DNA from 3 places in the Streptomyces sp. Qhu_M48 genome. Region 3 is predicted to be linked to each of the others. Evidence: riboswitches for the same ligand, from Rfam matches in the RefSeq annotation. Region 3 holds a riboswitch; each other region holds the start of a gene.
The links. Region 3 has a riboswitch for cobalamin ahead of ACRRSS_RS29665 (ribonucleoside-diphosphate reductase subunit alpha). Riboswitches for the same ligand answer to the same signal wherever they lie in the genome.
Positions count from the first base shown of each region.

Region 1 (5,966 bases), 3.4 Mb from region 3:
GGAACCGCGGTCGGAGCCGCGGCGGTCCAGCCCTCCAGGTCCTCCGGCGTACGCGGCTCGGGAGCGTCCGGCCCGAGCAGACCATGGGCACGGAGCAGACGGGCCACCGCCGTGCCCCACGGGCGCCGCAGCCGGGCCGCGTCGAGCAGCTCGTCGTCCGCGAGGAGCTCCGCGACCGGCCCGGTCCGCAGCCCCGAAGGGGACAGCACCGCCGCCTCGTCCGCCCAGCGCAGCGCCAGATCCACGTCGTGCGTCGCCATCAGCACCGTCGTGCCGGTCTCGCGCAGCCCCCGGAGCGCTTCGAGCAGCCGCTCCTGCCCGTGCGGGTCGAGGCCCGCCGTCGGCTCGTCCATGATCAGCACCCGGGGCCGCATGGCCACCGCGCCCGCGATCGCCGCCCGCTTGCGCTGCCCGTACGACAGCAGATGCGTCGGCCGGTCCGCGAGCGCCACGATGTCCAGCGCCTCCAGCGCCTCCCGCACCCGGAGCCGTACCTCCTCCTCCGGCAGCCCCAGGTTCATCGGACCGAACGACACGTCCTGGCCCACCGAGGCGGCGAACAGCTGGTCGTCCGGATCCTGCACCACCAACTGCACCGTGGTCCGGAGCCGGGTCAGCCCCTTCCGGTCGTACGCCACCTCCGCGCCGTCCAGGAGCAGTGAGCCGCTCCCGCACCGCAGCCCGCCGCTGAGCAGCCGCAGCAAGGTCGTCTTGCCGCTGCCGTTGCGTCCGAGCAGCGCGACCGCCCGCCCCTCGGCGACGGTGAAGTCCACGCCGGAGAGGACCGGGGGCCCGTCCTCGTAGGCGAAGCCGGCCTGCGCCAGTTCCACGACAGGGGTCGGAGACGTCACGGAAGGAGCCTTTCCAGTACGAGGGTGAGGGCGACGAGTCCGGCGAGCAGCACGCCCGTCGCCGCGAGGAACGGGCGGGAGAGCGCACACGCGGGCACCAGGACCCGCAGCGTCCCGTCGTACCCGCGCCCCGCGAGCCCCGACTGCAGGCGCTGCGCCCGGTCGAAGGCCCGGACGAACGTCGTCGCACCCAGGCCGGCCAGCGAACGCCAGGTCGCGGCCCGAGTGGTGTGCCCGAGCCGGGCGGCCTGGGCCTGCCGGATCCTGGACATCGCGTCGAGCAGCAGGAAGATGATCCGGTACATCACCAGCGCCACGTCCACCACCGGCCCCGGCACCCCGGCCCGTGCCAGCCGGGGCAGCACGTCGGACACCGGCGTCGTGAACGCGAAGAGCAGCACCCCGAGCGAGGCCGCGGCGGTCCGCAGCAGCAACGCGCCCGCGTGCGTCGGACCGTCCGGCGCGAGAGCCACGAGCCCCCGGGCGCCGCCCACCTCGAAGAGCAGCGGAATCGCGCCCGTGACACAGAACCCGAGCGGGATCCGGAACGCCCGCCACAGCGCCCGGCCCGGCACACCGGCCGGACCGAGCAGCACCGTGAGCGTGGCCGCCGCGACGAGGACCGCGCCCGGCCACGGCGGCAGACCGACCGCGCACAGCGTCAGACCGAAACCGAGCAGCGCCTTCTCGGCGGGATGACGGTGGCGCCAGCGACTGCTGTGCGCCGCCGCGTCGATCGGCAGCATCGGCGGCTACGCGTCCCGCCCACCGACGGAACCGGAGCCGGAACCGGGACCGGAGCCGGGTCCAGAGCTGGACCCGGAATCGGGACCGGGCCCACGGGTGGGCTTGGCGTCGGCACCGGCGTCCGAACCGCCACCGGTTTCCGAACCGCCACCGGTGGCGGACCCGGACCCGGAGGCGGACTCGGCCCCGGACCCGGTGGGGGACCCGGCCCCGGGCCCGGTGGCGGCCCCGGCCGCCTCCGCGAGCGCCGTGCCCTGCCGGCGGCCGCGCCGCAGGCCGAAGTAGTACGCCAGGACACCGGCGCCCAGGGCGGCCTGGAGGGCGAAGAGCGCGGACTCGATCTCCCCGGACGGCGGCTCGTACAGCGGACTGAACCACGGCTCGTAGTCGGGCCGGAGTTCCGTGATCGCGGTCTCCGCCTCCGCGTCCGCCCCGGCGAACGGTTCCTCCTTGTGGTCCCCGAGCCCCAGCGCCAGCGGAAGCACCGCGAGCGCGGCGACGACGAGCAGCAGCAGGGCGTTGATCCTCGCGTTCCGGCTCATCGCGCGGCCGCCTCCTCGCGTCGCTCGGTCCCGCGCCCGGCGAGGACGCCGAGCCGGGTCAGTTCGCCCTTGCTCGACTGCGTGAGCAGCCGCATCACGAGCACGGTGAGCAGGCCCTCGCTGACCGCGAGCGGAATCTGTGTGAGGGCGAAGATCCCGCCGAACTTCGCGAGCGCGCCGGGGATGCCGCTGCCCGGGTCCGGGAAGGCGAGCGCCAGCTGCACGCTGGTGACGCAGTACGTGGACAGGTCGGCGACGAACGCGCCGAAGAAGACGGCCACCATCAGGGGAGTGCCGAACCGGCGCGCCAGCAGGTACGTCCCGTACCCCGCCCAGGGACCGACGATCGCCATGGAGAAGACGTTCGCGCCGAGCGTCGTCAGCCCGCCGTGGGCGAGCAGCAGGGCCTGGAAGAGCAGGGTGATCGTGCCCAGGACCGCCATGATGGGCGGCCTGAACAGGATCGCGCCCAGACCGGTACCGGTCGGATGGGAACAACTACCCGTCACCGAGGGCAGCTTGAGTGCCGACAGGACGAAGGTGAAGGCGCCGGCCGCGCCCAGGAGCAGGGTGGACTCGGGGTTCGACCGCACCTCGCGGGTGAGCGCGCGGGCTCCGTGGACGACGAACGGCGTGGCCGCGACGCCCCAGGCGACGGCGTGCGCAGGGGGTAGGTACCCCTCGGCTATATGCATGGTTGGGAGACCCTCTCCAGCACCTCGTGGATGGACAACGCACCCTGGCCGGTCTCCTGGCTGACGGTCATGCCGTCCGACTCCGCCTTCCCACACCACGACGGTCTCCCGACGCGGTCCAGTGGCTTCCCCTGGGGCGTTCCCAGCGGGGGTGGAGCCGGACCTCCCGATCACAGTGGCGAGGGCCGCACCGGTTTCGCACCGGTTTCCCGTACACCAAGGCGCTGTGACACTAGTGCGTTGACCTGCTGGATCACAACACGGCCGCTACCGGGCGCGGCCTTCCGGCCACGGCGCGCGGTCGTCCGTGTCCGCTCCACGGGCTCTCGCCACCCCCGCCTCACCCGCTCACTCCTTGCGGTAGGCGTACGCCTCCCCGGCCGCCGCCGCCACCGCGTCGAGGTCCCCGCCCGCGCTCGCCGTGACGAGCGCGGCGACCGCGCCCTCCACGAAGGGAGCGTCCACCAGACGGGCTCCCTCGGGCAGTTCGTCGCCCTCGGCGAGCAAAGCCTTCACGGTGAGCACCGCGCTCCCGAGGTCGACCAGGATCGCCACGCCCGCGCCCCGGTCCACGGCCCGCGCCGCCTCGGCGATCAACTCGGAACTCGTCCCCAGACCACCGTCCGGGGTCCCGCCGGCCGGCCGGACCGGTGCCAGGTCGCCGCCGCCGGCGAGCCCCCGCGCCAGCTCGGCCACGGCCGACGCGACGGCCGCGCTGTGCGAGACGAGCACGATCCCGACGCCACCCCCACCCCTCACGGCCGTCACACCGCCCTCACCACCGATGCCCGTCACGCCGCCCCCTCCGCTCCCGAGCCCGACGTGCCCGCGGTCTCCGTACCCGAGGTCTCCGCGCCCCGGCCCTCCGCTTCCGAGCCCGACGTACCCGAACTCTCCGCGCGCGCGGTCTCGTCGAGCGTCGCGAAGAGCAGTGCCGAGGACGTGGCCCCCGGGTCCTGGTGCCCGACCGACCGCTCGCCCAGATAGCTGGCCCTGCCCTTGCGGGCCCGCAGGGGTACGGTCGCGAGGGCGCCCTCCTCCGCGGCGGTGCGGGCGGCCGCGAACGAGACCCGCAGCCCCTCCACAGCCGGTACGAGCGCGTCCAGCATCGTCTTGTCGCCCGCCTGGGCGCCGCCCAGCTGGGACACGGCGGACACGCCGGAGGAGAGCGCCTCGGCGAGCTGCGCCCGGCTGATCCGCCCGTCGTCGCCCAGCGTCTTGCCGGTCCGGCGCAGCAGCGTGCCGTACAGCGGTCCCGACGCGCCCCCCACCGTGGAGATCAGCTGCCGTCCGGCGGTGGTGAGGGCGGCGCCCGGTGTGGCCGGCGGCTCCTTGGCCAGGATCTCGGTCACGGCGGCGAACCCCCGCCTGAGGTTGGTGCCGTGGTCGGCGTCGCCGATGGCCGAGTCGAGTTCGGTGAGCCGGTCCGCCTCGCGGTCGACGGCCTCGGCCATCGCGGCCAGCCAGCGCACCAGGAACTCCGCGCCGAAGGTCTCCGTCATGTCGCTCTCCTCTTCCCTGGCTCGTCTCACCGGCCCCAGCGCAGCGCGGGCGTCTCCACCGGCGCGTCCCACAGGCGGAGCAGCTCCTCGTCCACCTCGCAGAGGGTCACCGAGCAGCCGGCCATGTCCAGCGAGGTCACGTAGTTCCCGACGAGGGTACGGGCCACCGGCACGCGCCGCTCACCGAGCACGCGCTGCACCTCCGCGGTGAAGCCGTACAGCTCCAGGAGCGGGGTCGCGCCCATCCCGTTCACCAGGGCGATCACCGGGCCGGTGGGACGGAGGTCGTCGACGACGGCGTCGACGGCGAAGTCCGCGATCTCGTGGGAGGTCATCATCGGCCGCCGCTCACGGCCCGGCTCACCGTGGATGCCGATGCCCAACTCCAGCTCACCCGGCGGGAGATCGAAGGTGGGGCTGCCCTTGGCGGGGGTGGTGCACGCGCCCAGGGCCACACCGAAGGACCGGCAGCGCTCGTTGACCCGGCGGGCGACGGCCTCCACTCGATCCAGCGGCGCGCCCTCCTCGGCGGCGGCGCCCGCGATCTTCTCCACGAAGAGGGTGCCGCCGGTCCCGCGCCGGCCGGCCGTGTACAGGCTGTCCGTGACGGCGACGTCGTCGTCGACCAGGACCCTGGCGACCCGGACGCCCTCGTCCTCGGCGAGCTCCGCCGCCATCTGGAAGTTCAGGACGTCACCGGTGTAGTTCTTGACCACGAACAGGACCCCGGCGCCGCTGTCGACGGCGGCCGCGGCCCGTACCATCTGGTCGGGCACCGGCGAGGTGAACACCTCTCCCGGACACGCCGCCGCGAGCATCCCGGGTCCGACGAACCCGCCGTGCAGCGGCTCGTGCCCGGACCCGCCGCCGGACACCAGCGCCACCTTCCCCGCCACGGGCGCGTCCCGCCGCACCACCACCCGCCGCTCCACGTCCACGGTGAGCTTGGGGTGGGCGGCGGCCATCCCGCGCAGCGCGTCGGCGACGACGGTCTCGGGAACGTTGATGAGCATCCTCATGGGTGTCTCCTTGGGGTTCTGGCGGAAGGGCCTTTGGCTGGTGTCTTCGCAGTTCAGGTGGCGTTCCCGAGGTGGATGATCTTGACGTCGATCGGCGGCTCGTGGTGCCTTCTGCCGGTGCTGGCGCTGACCTGATGGCGACTTTCACGATGGTGCGTCAGATCTGTGTATCGACTTGATGGGAGGTGATGGAGGCTCCCGGCTCGGACGATATCGACATTGCCGCCACGGAGAGCGTGTGGGCAAGACTGATTCCCGCGAGTGTCTTCCCGCCGCACCGGATGGCGCCAGGAGGCCGCTCCCAACTCCACTACTCGGTGATACTGTGTAGTGGTATTCGGTACTACACAGTACCGCTAGGGCCGAAGAGGACTCGTGATGGATGACCTGACGGAGATGTTGAAGGGCACGCTCGAAGGGTGCGTGCTCGAGATCATCGGCAGCGAGGAAACCTACGGGTACGCCATCACCCGTCAACTGAACGAGCTCGGCTTCGCCGACGTCGTCGAGGGGACGGTGTACACCATCCTGCTGCGCCTGGAGAGGAACAAGCTCGTCCAGGTGACGAAGCGACCGTCCGGGGTCGGGCCGCCGCGCAAGTTCTACGCGC
Region 1 covers NZ_CP195432.1:3,223,132-3,229,097, forward strand. Annotated here, with positions in the region: gene ACRRSS_RS14730 (energy-coupling factor ABC transporter ATP-binding protein) at 1-851, opposite strand, end outside; gene cbiQ (cobalt ECF transporter T component CbiQ) at 848-1,597, opposite strand; gene ACRRSS_RS14740 (energy-coupling factor ABC transporter substrate-binding protein) at 1,604-2,140, opposite strand; gene ACRRSS_RS14745 (energy-coupling factor ABC transporter permease) at 2,137-2,835, opposite strand; cobalamin riboswitch at 2,865-3,071, opposite strand; gene ACRRSS_RS14750 (PTS-dependent dihydroxyacetone kinase phosphotransferase subunit DhaM) at 3,184-3,630, opposite strand; gene dhaL (dihydroxyacetone kinase subunit DhaL) at 3,627-4,337, opposite strand; gene dhaK (dihydroxyacetone kinase subunit DhaK) at 4,364-5,356, opposite strand; gene ACRRSS_RS14765 (PadR family transcriptional regulator) at 5,735-5,966, shown strand, end outside.
Region 1: another riboswitch for cobalamin. It lies ahead of ACRRSS_RS14745 (energy-coupling factor ABC transporter permease); the one in region 3 lies ahead of ACRRSS_RS29665 (ribonucleoside-diphosphate reductase subunit alpha).

Region 2 (5,966 bases), 1.4 Mb from region 3:
CGGGCAGGGTCGCGTACCAGCGCTTGTAGTCGGCCGCCGGGACGCGGACCGGGTTGCGGGCGAGCTGCTCCTCGGTGAGCCAGTCCTGGTCGTGCCCGCCGGCCTCGATGAGGGCGTAGATCAGCTCGTCGCCGTCGCCGGAGACCAGTCCGGGCAGCTCCTCGACGGGCCCGAAGTCGTACCCCTCCGCGCGGAGGCGGCGGAGGAGGGAGACGGCGGAGGCGGGGGTGTCGAGGCCGACGGCGTTGCCGATGCGGGAGTGCTTCGTGGGGTACGCGGAGAGGACGAGCGCCAGCTTCTTCTCGGCGTTCGGGATGTGTCGGAGGCGGGCGTGCCGTACGGCGATCCCGGCGACCCGGGCCGCGCGCTCGGCGTCGGCGACGTACGCGGGCAGGCCGTCCTCGTCGATCTCCTTGAAGGAGAAGGGGACGGTGATCAGGCGGCCGTCGAACTCCGGCACGGCGACCTGGCTGGCGGCGTCCAGCGGGGAGAGGCCCTCGTCGTTCTCCTCCCAGGCGGCGCGCGAGCCGGTCAGGCAGAGCGCCTGGAGGATGGGCACGTCGAGCGCGGCGAGCGCGCCCGCGTCCCAGGCCTCCTCGTCGCCGCCGGCCTGCGCCTCGGCGGGCTTGGTGCCGCCCGCGGCGAGGACGGTGGTGACGATCGCGTCGGCGGTGCGCAGGCGGTCGAGCAGCTCCGGCTCGGGGGCGCGCAGGGACGCCACGTACAGCGGGAGCGGCTGCGCCCCGGCGTCCTCGATCGCCGCGCAGAGGGCGTCGACGAAGCCGGTGTTCCCGCTCATGTGGTGGGCGCGGTAGTAGAGCACGGCGACGGTCGGGCCGGTCGTCGTGCGGGCGGCGCGCTCCAGGGGGCCCCAGGTGGGGGCGGCGGCCGGGGGCTCGAAGCCGTGGCCGGTGAGGAGGGCGGTGTCGGAGAGGAAGCGGGCCAGCTGCTCCAGGTTCCCGGGGCCGCCGTGCGCGAGGTAGGCGTGTGCCTCGGTGGCGACGCCGATGGGGACGGTGGACGCCTCCATCAGCTGCGCGTCGGGGGCCTGTTCGCCGCTGAGGACGACCACGGGCTTTCCGGCGGCGCGGACCGCTTCGAGGCCGTCCTCCCAGGAGCGGAGGCCGCCGAGGAGACGGACGACGACGAGTTCGGCGTCGTCGAGGAGGCCGGGCAGTTCGGCGAGGGGGAGACGGGCGGGGTTGGCGAAGCGGTACTCCACCGGGCCGCCGGCCGCGCGGGCGCTGAGCAGGTCGGTGTCGGAGTGCGACAGCAGCAGAAGCATGGCGAGCGCAGGCCTTCCTCGGGGTTGTCCGCGCCCCGGGTGGTCGTATGGATGGCGGGAGTTCCTGACTCACCGGTCCGGGATCGCGCGAACGCGCGGCCCGGGCCGGCTCACAGTGGCGGGACCGCGCCGGATTCTCACCGGGCTTCCTCCCCGGGGTCCTGGGACCCCATGCCGTCTGCATAGTAGATCGTGAGGTCGGCGGGCCGGGGCGGGCGGGAGGGTCGGCCGGATCACACTGCCCGCCGGATCGTCCTCCGGGCCGGGGCGAGCGGGAGGGTCCGCCGGACCACGCTGCCCGCCGGATCGTCCTCCGGGCCGGGCCGGGGCGCGGAGTCGGCCGGATCACACCCGGTGGGTGCCCGGTTCCCCGTCGGTATGCTCGCCGCCATGCCGCCGACCCCGCCCCCGACACCCGACCCGGGCGAACCTCGCATTCGGGACCGTGGCGACGCGTGTCCCGGGGCGCTGCGCCTGCACTCCGCCGACGACGGCCGCCTCGCCCGACTCCGCCTGCCCGCAGGTCGTTTGACGTCGCGTCAGGTCGAGGTCCTGGCGGCTGCGGCGGAGAGTCTCGGCGACGGACGGCTCAGCGTCACCTCGCGCGGCAACGCGGAGCTGCGCGGCCTCGCGGACGACTGCGGGGCGGAGCTGGCCGCACTCCTCTCCGGGGCGGGCCTGCTGCCCTCCCCCGCGCACGAGCGCGTCCGCAACATCGTGGCCTCCCCGGCCGCGGGCCTGGACGGACTCGGCGCCGCCGACGTGCAGTTGTGGGCCCGTGCTCTCGACGACCTGCTGTGTTCCGCGCCCTGGGCGGCGGCGCTCTCCGGCCGGTTCCTCTTCGTCCTCGACGACGGCCGGGGCGATGTGGCCGGCCTCGGCGGCGATGTGACCTTGGTCGCAGAAGAGGGCGGCACGGCCCTGCTCCGGGTCGGCTCCCAGTGCCTCAGGGTCCGCGCCGCCGACGCCCCCGCCGCCGCGCTCGCCGCCGCCCGCGCCTTCCTCACCGCCGCCGAAACCGCCGGAACGGGGGCCTGGCGGGTCCGGGAGCTGCCCGAGGGCCACCACCCGGACCTCGGCGGGCTCGTCGGACCCGGCGGACCCACCGGGCTCGGCGATCCCGGCCACCCCGGCGCCGGACCCGTCCCCGTACCGCCGCTGCCCCAGGCCCCGCCCCTCGCGCCCGGGCCGCTCGGCGTCCGCGCCCTGCACGTCCTCGCGCCGCTCGGCCGGCTGACCGCCGCCCAGCTGCGGGCCCTGCTGCCCGCCGACGAAATCCGGTTCACGCCCTGGCGCGGAGCGGTCGTCGTCGGAGCGGACCACGACCGGCTGCCCGGACTCGCGGCCCACGGGCTGATCACCCGGCCCGACGCACCCGGCGTCGGCGTCACCGCCTGCACCGGGCTGCCCGGCTGCGCCAAGTCCCTCGCCGACGTGCGCGCCGACGCCGCCCGCGCCCCGGCGGGGCTCCTGGCCTTCCACTACTCCGGGTGCGAGCGGCGCTGCGGACACCCGCACGGCGTCTGGGCCGGCGCCGTCGCCACCGGCGCCGACACCTACCTGGTGGACGGCGTCCCCGTCCCCCGTACCTCCCTGGCCGAAGCGGTCGCGGCGGCTCGCGCCCCGTCAGCCCACACGACACCCACGAGATGAGCGAGAGCACCACGATGTTCGACTACGAGAAGGACGGGGCGGAGATCTACCGCCGTTCCTTTGCCACGATCCGCGCCGAGGCGGATCTGGCGGGCCTGCCCGCCGACATCGCCCAGGTGGCGGTCCGGATGATCCACGCCTGCGGCATGACCGACCTCGTCCAGGACATCGCGTACTCCCCCGGGGTCGTCGCGAGCGCCCGCGCCGCCCTCCGGGCCGGTGCGCCGATCCTCTGCGACGCGCAGATGGTCGCCAGCGGTGTCACCCGCAAGCGGCTGCCCGCCGACAACGAGGTGATCTGCGCGCTCTCCGACCCGTCGGTGCCGGGCCTCGCCGCCGAGCTGGGCACCACCCGCTCCGCCGCCGCCCTCGAACTGTGGCGGGACCGCCTCGAAGGCTCCGTCGTCGCCATCGGCAACGCGCCCACCGCCCTCTTCCACCTCCTGGAGATGGTCGCGAAGGGCGGGCCCCGCCCGGCCGCCGTCCTCGGCATACCGGTCGGCTTCATCGGCGCCGCCGAGTCCAAGGACGCCCTGGCCGCCCAGGACCTCGGCCTCGACTACCTCGTCGTACGGGGCCGGCGCGGCGGCAGCGCGATGACGGCCGCCGCGATCAACGCGATCGCCCACGAAGCGGAGATCCAGGCATGAGCACCCCGCAGAGCGAGAACCCGGCCAAGGGCAGGCTGTACGGGGTCGGGCTCGGCCCCGGCGACCCGGACCTGATGACGGTGGCCGCCGTGAAGGCCATCGCCGCCGCCGACGTCGTCGCGTACCACTCGGCCCGCCACGGCCGCTCCATCGCCCGCTCCATCGCCGCCGAGCACCTCCGCGAGGACCACATCGAGGAGCGGCTGATGTACCCGCTCACGGTGGAGACCACGGACCACCCCGGCGGCTACCGGGGCGCCCTGAACGACTTCTACGAGGAGGCCGCCGCCCGCCTCGCCGCGCACCTCGACGCGGGCCGCACGGTCGCCGTCCTCGCCGAGGGCGACCCGCTGTTCTACGGCTCGTACCAGCACATGCACAAGCGGCTCGCGCACCGCTACGACACGACCGTCCTCCCCGGCGTCACCTCGGTCTCCGCCGCCGCGGCGCGGCTCGGCGAGCCGCTGTGCGAGGCGGAGGAGGTCCTCACGATCATCCCCGGCACCCTGCCGGAGGACGAGCTGACGGCCCGGCTCGCGGGCACCGACTCGGCGGTCGTGATGAAGCTCGGCCGCACCTTCCCCACCGTGAGGCGGGCCCTGGAACGGGCCGGCCGCCTGGAGGACGCCCGCTACGTGGAGCGCGCGTTCATGGCGGGCGAGCGGACCGGCGACCTCGCGGACGTCGACCCCGAGTCCGTCCCGTACTTCTCCGTCGCCGTCCTGCCCTCCCGGATCGACCAGGAGCCTCCCGTACGGGAGACGGGCGAGGTCGTCGTCGTCGGCACCGGCCCGGCGGGCGCCCCCTGGCTCACCCCCGAGTCGCGCGGCGCGCTCGTCAACGCCGACGTCCTCGTCGGCTACACCACCTACCTGGACCGGGTTCCGGTGCTGCGCCCCGGCCAGATCCGGCACGGCTCCGACAACAAGGTGGAGTCCGAGCGCGCGGAGTTCGCCCTCGACCTGGCCCGCCGCGGCCACAAGGTCGCGGTCGTCTCCGGCGGCGACCCCGGCGTCTTCGCGATGGCCACCGCCGTCCTGGAGGTCGCCTGCGAACCGGACTACGCCACCGTGCCCGTACGGGTCCTCCCCGGGGTGACCGCCGCCAACGCGGCCGCCGCCGCCGCGGGCGCCCCGCTCGGCCACGACTACGCGACGATCTCGCTATCCGACCGGCTCAAGCCCTGGGACGTCATCGAGGCCCGGCTGCGCGCCGCGGCCGCCGCCGACCTGGTCCTCGCCCTGTACAACCCGGGGTCGAGGTCCCGCACCCACCAGGTGGCCGCCGCACGCGACCTCCTCCTCGGCCTGCGCTCCCCGGAGACCCCGGTCGTCGTCGCCCGTGACGTGGGCGGCCCCGAGCAGTCGGTCCGGATCGTGACCCTGAAGACCCTGGAGCCCTCCGAGGTCGACATGCGCACCCTGCTCCTCATCGGCTCCTCGCAGACGCGGGCGGTCGAGCGGGCGGACGGCCGGACGATCACCTGGACGCCGCGCCGGTACGGCTGACGGGCCGGGACGGACCGGCTGACGGGCCGGGGGGGCACGGGCGCGGGGCCCTACGAGCCGCTCCGGGTGAAGGTGCCCAGGCCCTCCTGGTCCAGGTACTCGACCCGGACGGTCTTCCCGTCCGGGGAGAACGTGACGCCGGTGAGGCCCACGGCGTTCTCCCCGCGCGTCGGGAAGCTGAACGTGTCGCCCGCGTAGTGCGTCAGCCGGTACGACTGGGGCTCCGGCCCCAGTCGCAGGACCAGGCCGCCGCCCTCCTCGACCACCGTCAGCCGGCCGTAGTAGGCGTTGGCGTACGTGCCGGTGTACGCGCCGGCGTCCTTCGCGGGGGCGGCGTCGGCCGGGGGCTTCGCGTAGTCCGTCCCGGACCGGCCCGCGTCCGCCTCCTGCGCGTAGATCGCGTCGAGGAGCGGCAGCCAGTCCCTGCTCGGCTTCCCGTCCTGCGCGGTGTCGAAGAAGTCGAGGGCGACGGCGTCCGCGACACCGGCCGGAGCCCCGTTGGTGAGGACGACGATCCCGAGCTGCTCGCCCGGCAGCATCGTGACGTTGGTGTGCGCGCCGAGCGCGAAGGCACCGGTGTGCGAGAGGCGCAGCCGCCCCTCGTCGTCGTACGAAACGTTCCAGCCGAGGCCGTAGAAGCCGGTCCGGCCCGCCGGTGAGCGCGCCGGGTTCGCGACGGACTCGGGGTGGTGGGTGAGGTTCAGGGCGTCCTCGGCGACGATCCGCCTCCCGTCGAGCTCGCCGCCGGCGAGCTGCAGCCGCAGCCAGACCGCCATGTCACGGGCCGAGGAACTCACCCCGCCGGCGGGGGACTGGGCGTCCGGATCCCGTACGAACCGGGGCTTCCAGGACCCGTCGGCCTCCTTGACG
Region 2 covers NZ_CP195432.1:8,015,292-8,021,257, reverse strand. Annotated here, with positions in the region: gene cobN (cobaltochelatase subunit CobN) at 1-1,285, opposite strand, end outside; cobalamin riboswitch at 1,325-1,476, opposite strand; gene ACRRSS_RS36200 (cobalamin biosynthesis protein CobG) at 1,676-2,938, shown strand; gene ACRRSS_RS36195 (precorrin-8X methylmutase) at 2,935-3,588, shown strand; gene ACRRSS_RS36190 (precorrin-2 C(20)-methyltransferase) at 3,585-5,096, shown strand; gene ACRRSS_RS36185 (serine hydrolase) at 5,147-5,966, opposite strand, start outside.
Region 2: another riboswitch for cobalamin. It lies ahead of cobN (cobaltochelatase subunit CobN); the one in region 3 lies ahead of ACRRSS_RS29665 (ribonucleoside-diphosphate reductase subunit alpha).

Region 3 (5,966 bases):
GCGCCCAGGCCCACCGGCCGCCAGCGGGCGTTGGAGTTGCCCGCCTGCTCGGTCGGGTAGAAGTTGATGTCGACGACGCGGTCGAGGAAGGTGACGGCCGTGCGCACGGTGGCGTCGAGCCGCTCCCAGTCGATGTCCGAACCGACCACGAAGGCGCCGAGGTTGACCGAGCCCAGGTTGCAGACCGCGGTCTCGCCGTCGTCGGTGACCTCCAGGATCTCCGTGCAGAGGTTCGAGGAGTGGACGGTGTGGCCGGGCTCGGCGGTCTGGTTGGCCGTCCGGTTCGAGGCGTCCTTGAAGGTCATCCAGCCGTTGCCGGTCTGGGCCAGGGTCCGCATCATCCGGCCGTACAGGTCGCGGGCCGGCATCGTCTTGCGGGCGAGGCCCGCCTCCTCGGCCTTGCGGTAGGCGGCGTCGAACGCGTCGCCCCACAGGTCGACCAGCTCGGGCACGTCCGCCGGGGAGAACAGCGACCACTCGGCGTCCGCGTTGACGCGGCGCATGAACTCGTCCGGGATCCAGTGCGCCAGGTTCAGGTTGTGCGTACGGCGCTGGTCCTCGCCGGTGTTGTCGCGGAGCTCCAGGAACTCCTCGATGTCCGCGTGCCAGGTCTCCAGGTAGACGGCGGCGGCGCCCTTGCGGCGGCCGCCCTGGTTGACCGCGGCGACGGAGGCGTCGAGGGTCTTCAGGAACGGCACGATGCCGTTGGAGTGGCCGTTGGTGCCGCGGATCAGCGAACCGCGGGCGCGGATGCGGGAGTACGAGAGGCCGATGCCGCCCGCGTGCTTCGAGAGCCGCGCCACCTGGTGGTAGCGGTCGTAGATGGAGTCCAGCTCGTCCTGCGGGGAGTCCAGGAGGTAGCAGGAGGACATCTGCGGGTGGCGGGTGCCGGAGTTGAACAGCGTGGGGGAGGACGGCAGGTAGTCGAGCCGGCTCATCAGGCCGTACAGCGCGGCGACCTCGTCGAGCGCGCGGACGCTGTCGTCCTCGGCGAGCCCGCAGGCCACGCGCAGCATGAAGTGCTGCGGGGTCTCGATCACCTTGCGGGTGATCGGGTGGCGCAGCAGGTAGCGCGAGTAGAGGGTGCGCAGACCGAAGTAGCCGAAGCGGTCGTCGCCGGCCGCGTCGATCGTCGCGTCGAGGCGGTCCGCGTGCAGCGTCACGAACGCGGCGGTGCGGTCGGCGATCAGGCCCTCGTGGTGGCCGACGGCGACGGAGGCGGAGAAGGAGAACGAGCCCTGGCTCGCGGCCTCGTCGGCGATGGTGATGGTCAGGAGCCGGGCGGCGAGCCGGGAGTACGCCGGGTCGTCGGCGATCAGGCCGGCGGCGGCCTCGGTGGCCAGCTCGCGCAGTTCCGCCTCGTCCGACGAGGCGCTGCGGCCGCGGAGCGCGGCGGCGGCGACCTTGCCGGGGTCGGTGTCGGGGAGATCGGCGGTGAGGTCGGTCAGGGTCCGCAGCAGCACGGTCCCGGGGCCGTCGCTCTCGACCGCGGAAGCCTCGGCCGAAGCCGGATCGGCGGGCGCGATGGTCACGTGGGGGCTCTCCCTCGCTCGGCTCGGGGCCGCGGCGGGGGGAGGCGGGCACGCGGGGGTCCGGACGCCGGACGCGCTGTGTCCACCGGCCCACTCCGCGGGGCCCGGAAGTCATTGGCACCCGAAACGGACGGACCGGGTGCGCTGGCGGCAGGTCTTCGGACTCACCCCGTACGAAACCGCACGAAGCACACCGTTGCGGGACAGTTCCGGATTCGCGCCGGATTCCCCTGCGTCGACAGCGAGGTCGAGCATACATGTGGGGGGCGTCGCTTGCGGAACCCCCCACATGTTGTGTCGCGCCGTGGACTTAGAACTCCAGGGCGTAGGTGCGCAGAGAGTGGTCGGGGATCGGTTCCCAGTCCCGGTGCGGGGTGCGGACGAAGCCCAGACGTTCGTATACGCGGTGCGCCGAGACCATCGAGGCGTCCGTGGAGAGCACCAGGCGGGCACAGCCGGGAAGCGCCCGGGCGCGCTCGACACAGGCCCTCACAAGGGCCTCTCCGACGCCTCGGCCGCGGGCCTCGCGGGCGACGACGAGCATGCGGAACTCGGCCTCGCCGGCGACGGCGATGTCCGCCCACGGGGTGTCGCCGGTGGCGAAGGTCACGCCGCCGAGGAGCAGCCCGTCACCGTCCTCGGCGACGAGGATCTCGCTCTCGCGGGCCCGCCGCGCGGTGTCCCGCAGCACGTTCAGGTACGAGTCCTCGGCCCCGTACTTCAACAGCCCGTCGTTCAGATAGGTCCCCGCGGTGAGTTCGCCGAGCGCCTCGTACTCCTCGGGCCGTACCGCCCTGATGGTGAAGTCCATGAGGGCAGTGTGCCTGGGGACGGCCGCCTCCTGTCAGCCACCGGCCCCACCCGGGTCGCCGGAACCCCCGGGCCGGAAGCGGTCCCCGGTCCGCGTTCTCGCCGGGGGACGGCGAAGGCCGCCCCGCCTCCGGGAGGAGACGGGGCGGCCTATCGCGGGTCCGGCGGCCGTTTCCGGCCGTCGGGTCAGTGGGTCTCGGCGCCGAGCTTCGGGAGCTTCGTGCTGACCCCGGCGTCGCCGGCGTCGGCCGTGTAGTCCTCCGGGGAGGTCTCGTCGATGCCCTCGGGGGCCTTGACGGCCTTGAGGACGAAGGTGAGGACGACCGTGACGACCAGGTTGAGGACGAAGGCGGTGAGACCGATGTAGCCGATCTCGCCGATGCCCGGGATCTCGGCCGAGGAGCCGCCGAAGTGCTTCTGGGTCGGGCTGGCCACCCCGTACGCGGCGACCGTGCCGTAGAGCATGCCGACGGCCCAGCCGGCGAGCAGCGCCCAGCGGTGGAACCAGCGGGTGAAGAGACCGCCGACGAGGGCCGGGAAGGTCTGCAGGATCCAGATGCCGCCGAGCAACTGGAAGTTGATCGCGACCGTCTTGTCCATGGTGAGGACGAAGGCGAGCGCGCCGACCTTCACCAGGAGCGAGACCAGCTTGGAGACCTTGGTCTCCTGGGCCGGGGTCGCGTCCGGTTTGATGAAGTCCTTGTAGATGTTGCGGGTGAAGAGGTTGGCCGCGGCGATCGACATGATCGCGGCCGGGACGAGTGCGCCGATGCCGATCGCGGCGAAGGCCACGCCCGCGAACCAGTCCGGGAACATCGTCTCGAAGAGCTGCGGGATGGCGAGCTGGCCGTTCTTCACCTGGATGCCGGCGGCGATCGCCATGAAGCCGAGGAGCGCGAGCAGGCCCAGCATCAGCGAGTACAGCGGCAGGATCGTGGTGTTGCGGCGGATGACCTCACGGCTCCGGGACGACAGCGTCGCAGTGATGGAGTGCGGGTACATGAAGAGCGCGAGCGCCGAGCCGAGCGCCAGCGTCGCGTACGTCCACTGGCCGGCCTCGCCGGGGACGAGCGCGCCGCGCGGCTTGTCGGTCGCCGGGTTGGTCTGCGCGTACGCCTCGCCCGCCTTGGCGAAGATCTCGTCGAAGCCGCCGAGCTTGATCGGGATGTAGATGATCGCCACCGCGATGACGATGTAGATCAGGGTGTCCTTGACGAAGGCGATGAGCGCCGGGGCGCGCAGACCCGAGGAGTACGTGTACGCCGCGAGGACACCGAAGGCGATGAGCAGCGGAAGGTCCTTGATGAACCAGTGGGTGGTCTCGCCGCCGCCGACGCCCATCACGTCCAGGACGGCCTGGATGCCGACGAGCTGGAGCGCGATGTACGGCATGGTGGCGAGGATGCCGGTGACCGCCACCGCGAGGGAGAGGCCCTTGGAGCCGAACCGGCCGCGCACGAAGTCCGAGGTGGTGACGTATCCGTGCTTGTGGGAGACCGACCAGAGGCGCGGCAGGAAGGTGAAGATCAGCGGGTACACGAGGATCGTGTACGGCACGGCGAAGAAGCCGGCCGCGCCCGCCGCGTAGATGGCCGCCGGGACGGCGACGAAGGTGTACGCGGTGTAGAGGTCTCCGCCGAGCAGGAACCAGGTCACCCAGGTGCCGAACGACCGGCCGCCCAGGCCCCATTCGTCCAGGCTGTTCTCGTTCTCGGCCCTGCGCCAGCGCGAGGCGAGGAATCCCATGACCGTGACGGCCAGGAAGAAGAAGATGAACACGGCGAGCGCGACGCCGTTCACGCCGTCCTTCATCGCGCGTCACCTCCCTTGCGGCCGCGCTGGTCCAGCTGCCACAGCTTGTACGCGACCATGGTGAGCACGGTCGAGATCAGCACCCAGAGCATCTGGTACCAGTAGAAGAACGGGATGCCCGCGAAGAGCGGTTCGGTCTTCGCGTACGAGCTCACCCAGAGCATCGCCACGAACGGCGCGAACAGACAGAGCGCGATCACCACCCTCAGGGGTGTGATGGTGGGTTGTTTCCCTTGTGTCGCTTCTGACATGGCGATTCCCGTCCCCTTACTGATCACCTCGGTAATGGTGGGGAAATCTAGGGGACGCGTGGGCTCCACGGAACCCCCGTCCGTATAACGGATGGGACTCCGCCCCAGCTGCGGCGGTCCAGGGGCGGCGCGGTGGTCGGGCGATGGCCGGGCGGTGGTCGCGCGATGGTCGGGACCGCCCGTGGAGGGCCGATGGAGGGGTGGTGGAGCGGTGGTGGAGAGGGCGGGGCACGAGGGCGGACGCCGCTCAGGGCCAGCCCTCCAAGGCGGGGCGCGAGGGCGGGCGCCGCTCAGAGCCAGCCCTCCTTGGCGGCCCGCACCCCCGCCTCGAAACGGCTGCGCGCGCCGAGCCGGTTCATCAGCTCCGAGCTCATCCGGCGCACGGTCCGCAGGGAGACGCCGAGCCTCCGGGCGGCGATGTCGTCCGTGCAGCCGATGCCGAGCAGCATGAGCAACTCCCGCTCCTGCGGGGAGAGGGCGTGCTCGTCCCGGCGCGGGGCCTCGCCGAACGGGGTGCCGCCGTCCCACAGCCGGTCGAAGAGCACCACGAGCGCGTGCACCAGGCCGGGACTGCGGACCTCCAGGGCGCCCGCGCGGCCGTCCTCCGGGTCGACCGGGACGAGCGCGGCCTCGCGGTCGACGATCACCATGAGCATCGGCACCACGGGCACCGTCCGGGCCTGGCCGCCGAGATCGCAGTACCACCGCACGTACTCGACGGTCGGCGGGTCGTTGCGGAAGCTCTCCTGGTAGATGGACCGGATCCGTACCCCGCGTTCCAGGGCGAGTTGGTCGAGCGGCTGGCTCGCGTCCATCGTGTCGGGGAGCTGCGCCCCGCCCGGGAGCAGAGAGAGGCACTCCGTACGGGCGTTCGCGGCGAGGTCCTCCAGGCGCTCGCGGACGTTCTCCAGGCCCACGACGCGGTGCACGACGTCGTGCCGCGCCGATCCGTCGGTCCGGTCGGCGTACGTGGCGAGGATGTCGGCCACCGCCCGCTCGGCCCGCTCGACCTCGCGCCGCCGCCGGCTCAACTCGGCCTCGGCCCGGGAGAGGAGGAAGGAGAAGCCCACCTCGGGATCGAACGGGAGGACCTCCCCCGTTCCGTCCTCCATGGAGACGAGGCGGGCCTCCGTGAGTCTGCCCAGTGCCTCGCGGACCTGCTCCTCCGACCAGCCGAGGCGGCCGGCCATGTCCGCCACCCCGTAGTCGGGCCGTTCGAGCATGAGCCGGTACACGGTCTCCGCGGACTGCTCTATTCCCAGCGCATCCAGCAAGACGACTTCCCCCCGCATAGTCCCGTCGTGCCGTTCACTTTGCGTGCCTGACCGTGCGGCCCCTGCGATGGTAGGCCGCGGTCGGCCCGTAGGACTAGACCAATCGAACGGACAGGGGAATCCTCGGAGTTCGGCCACCGCTTGTCCGGCGAAACCCCTGTGCGGCGGGAGGTCTTGATCCAAGATGGTCTAGTCCAACCGTCTTCGAGAAGGACTGTATCCATGGCGATCCCGCAGCGCACCCTGGCACTCGGCGCCCTGCCGTTCGGTACGACGGTCGACGAGGC
Region 3 covers NZ_CP195432.1:6,639,492-6,645,457, reverse strand. Annotated here, with positions in the region: gene ACRRSS_RS29665 (ribonucleoside-diphosphate reductase subunit alpha) at 1-1,532, opposite strand, end outside; cobalamin riboswitch at 1,665-1,791, opposite strand; gene ACRRSS_RS29660 (GNAT family N-acetyltransferase) at 1,843-2,343, opposite strand; gene mctP (monocarboxylate uptake permease MctP) at 2,529-4,154, opposite strand; gene ACRRSS_RS29650 (DUF3311 domain-containing protein) at 4,151-4,405, opposite strand; gene ACRRSS_RS29645 (LuxR C-terminal-related transcriptional regulator) at 4,696-5,679, opposite strand; gene ACRRSS_RS29640 (aldo/keto reductase) at 5,902-5,966, shown strand, end outside.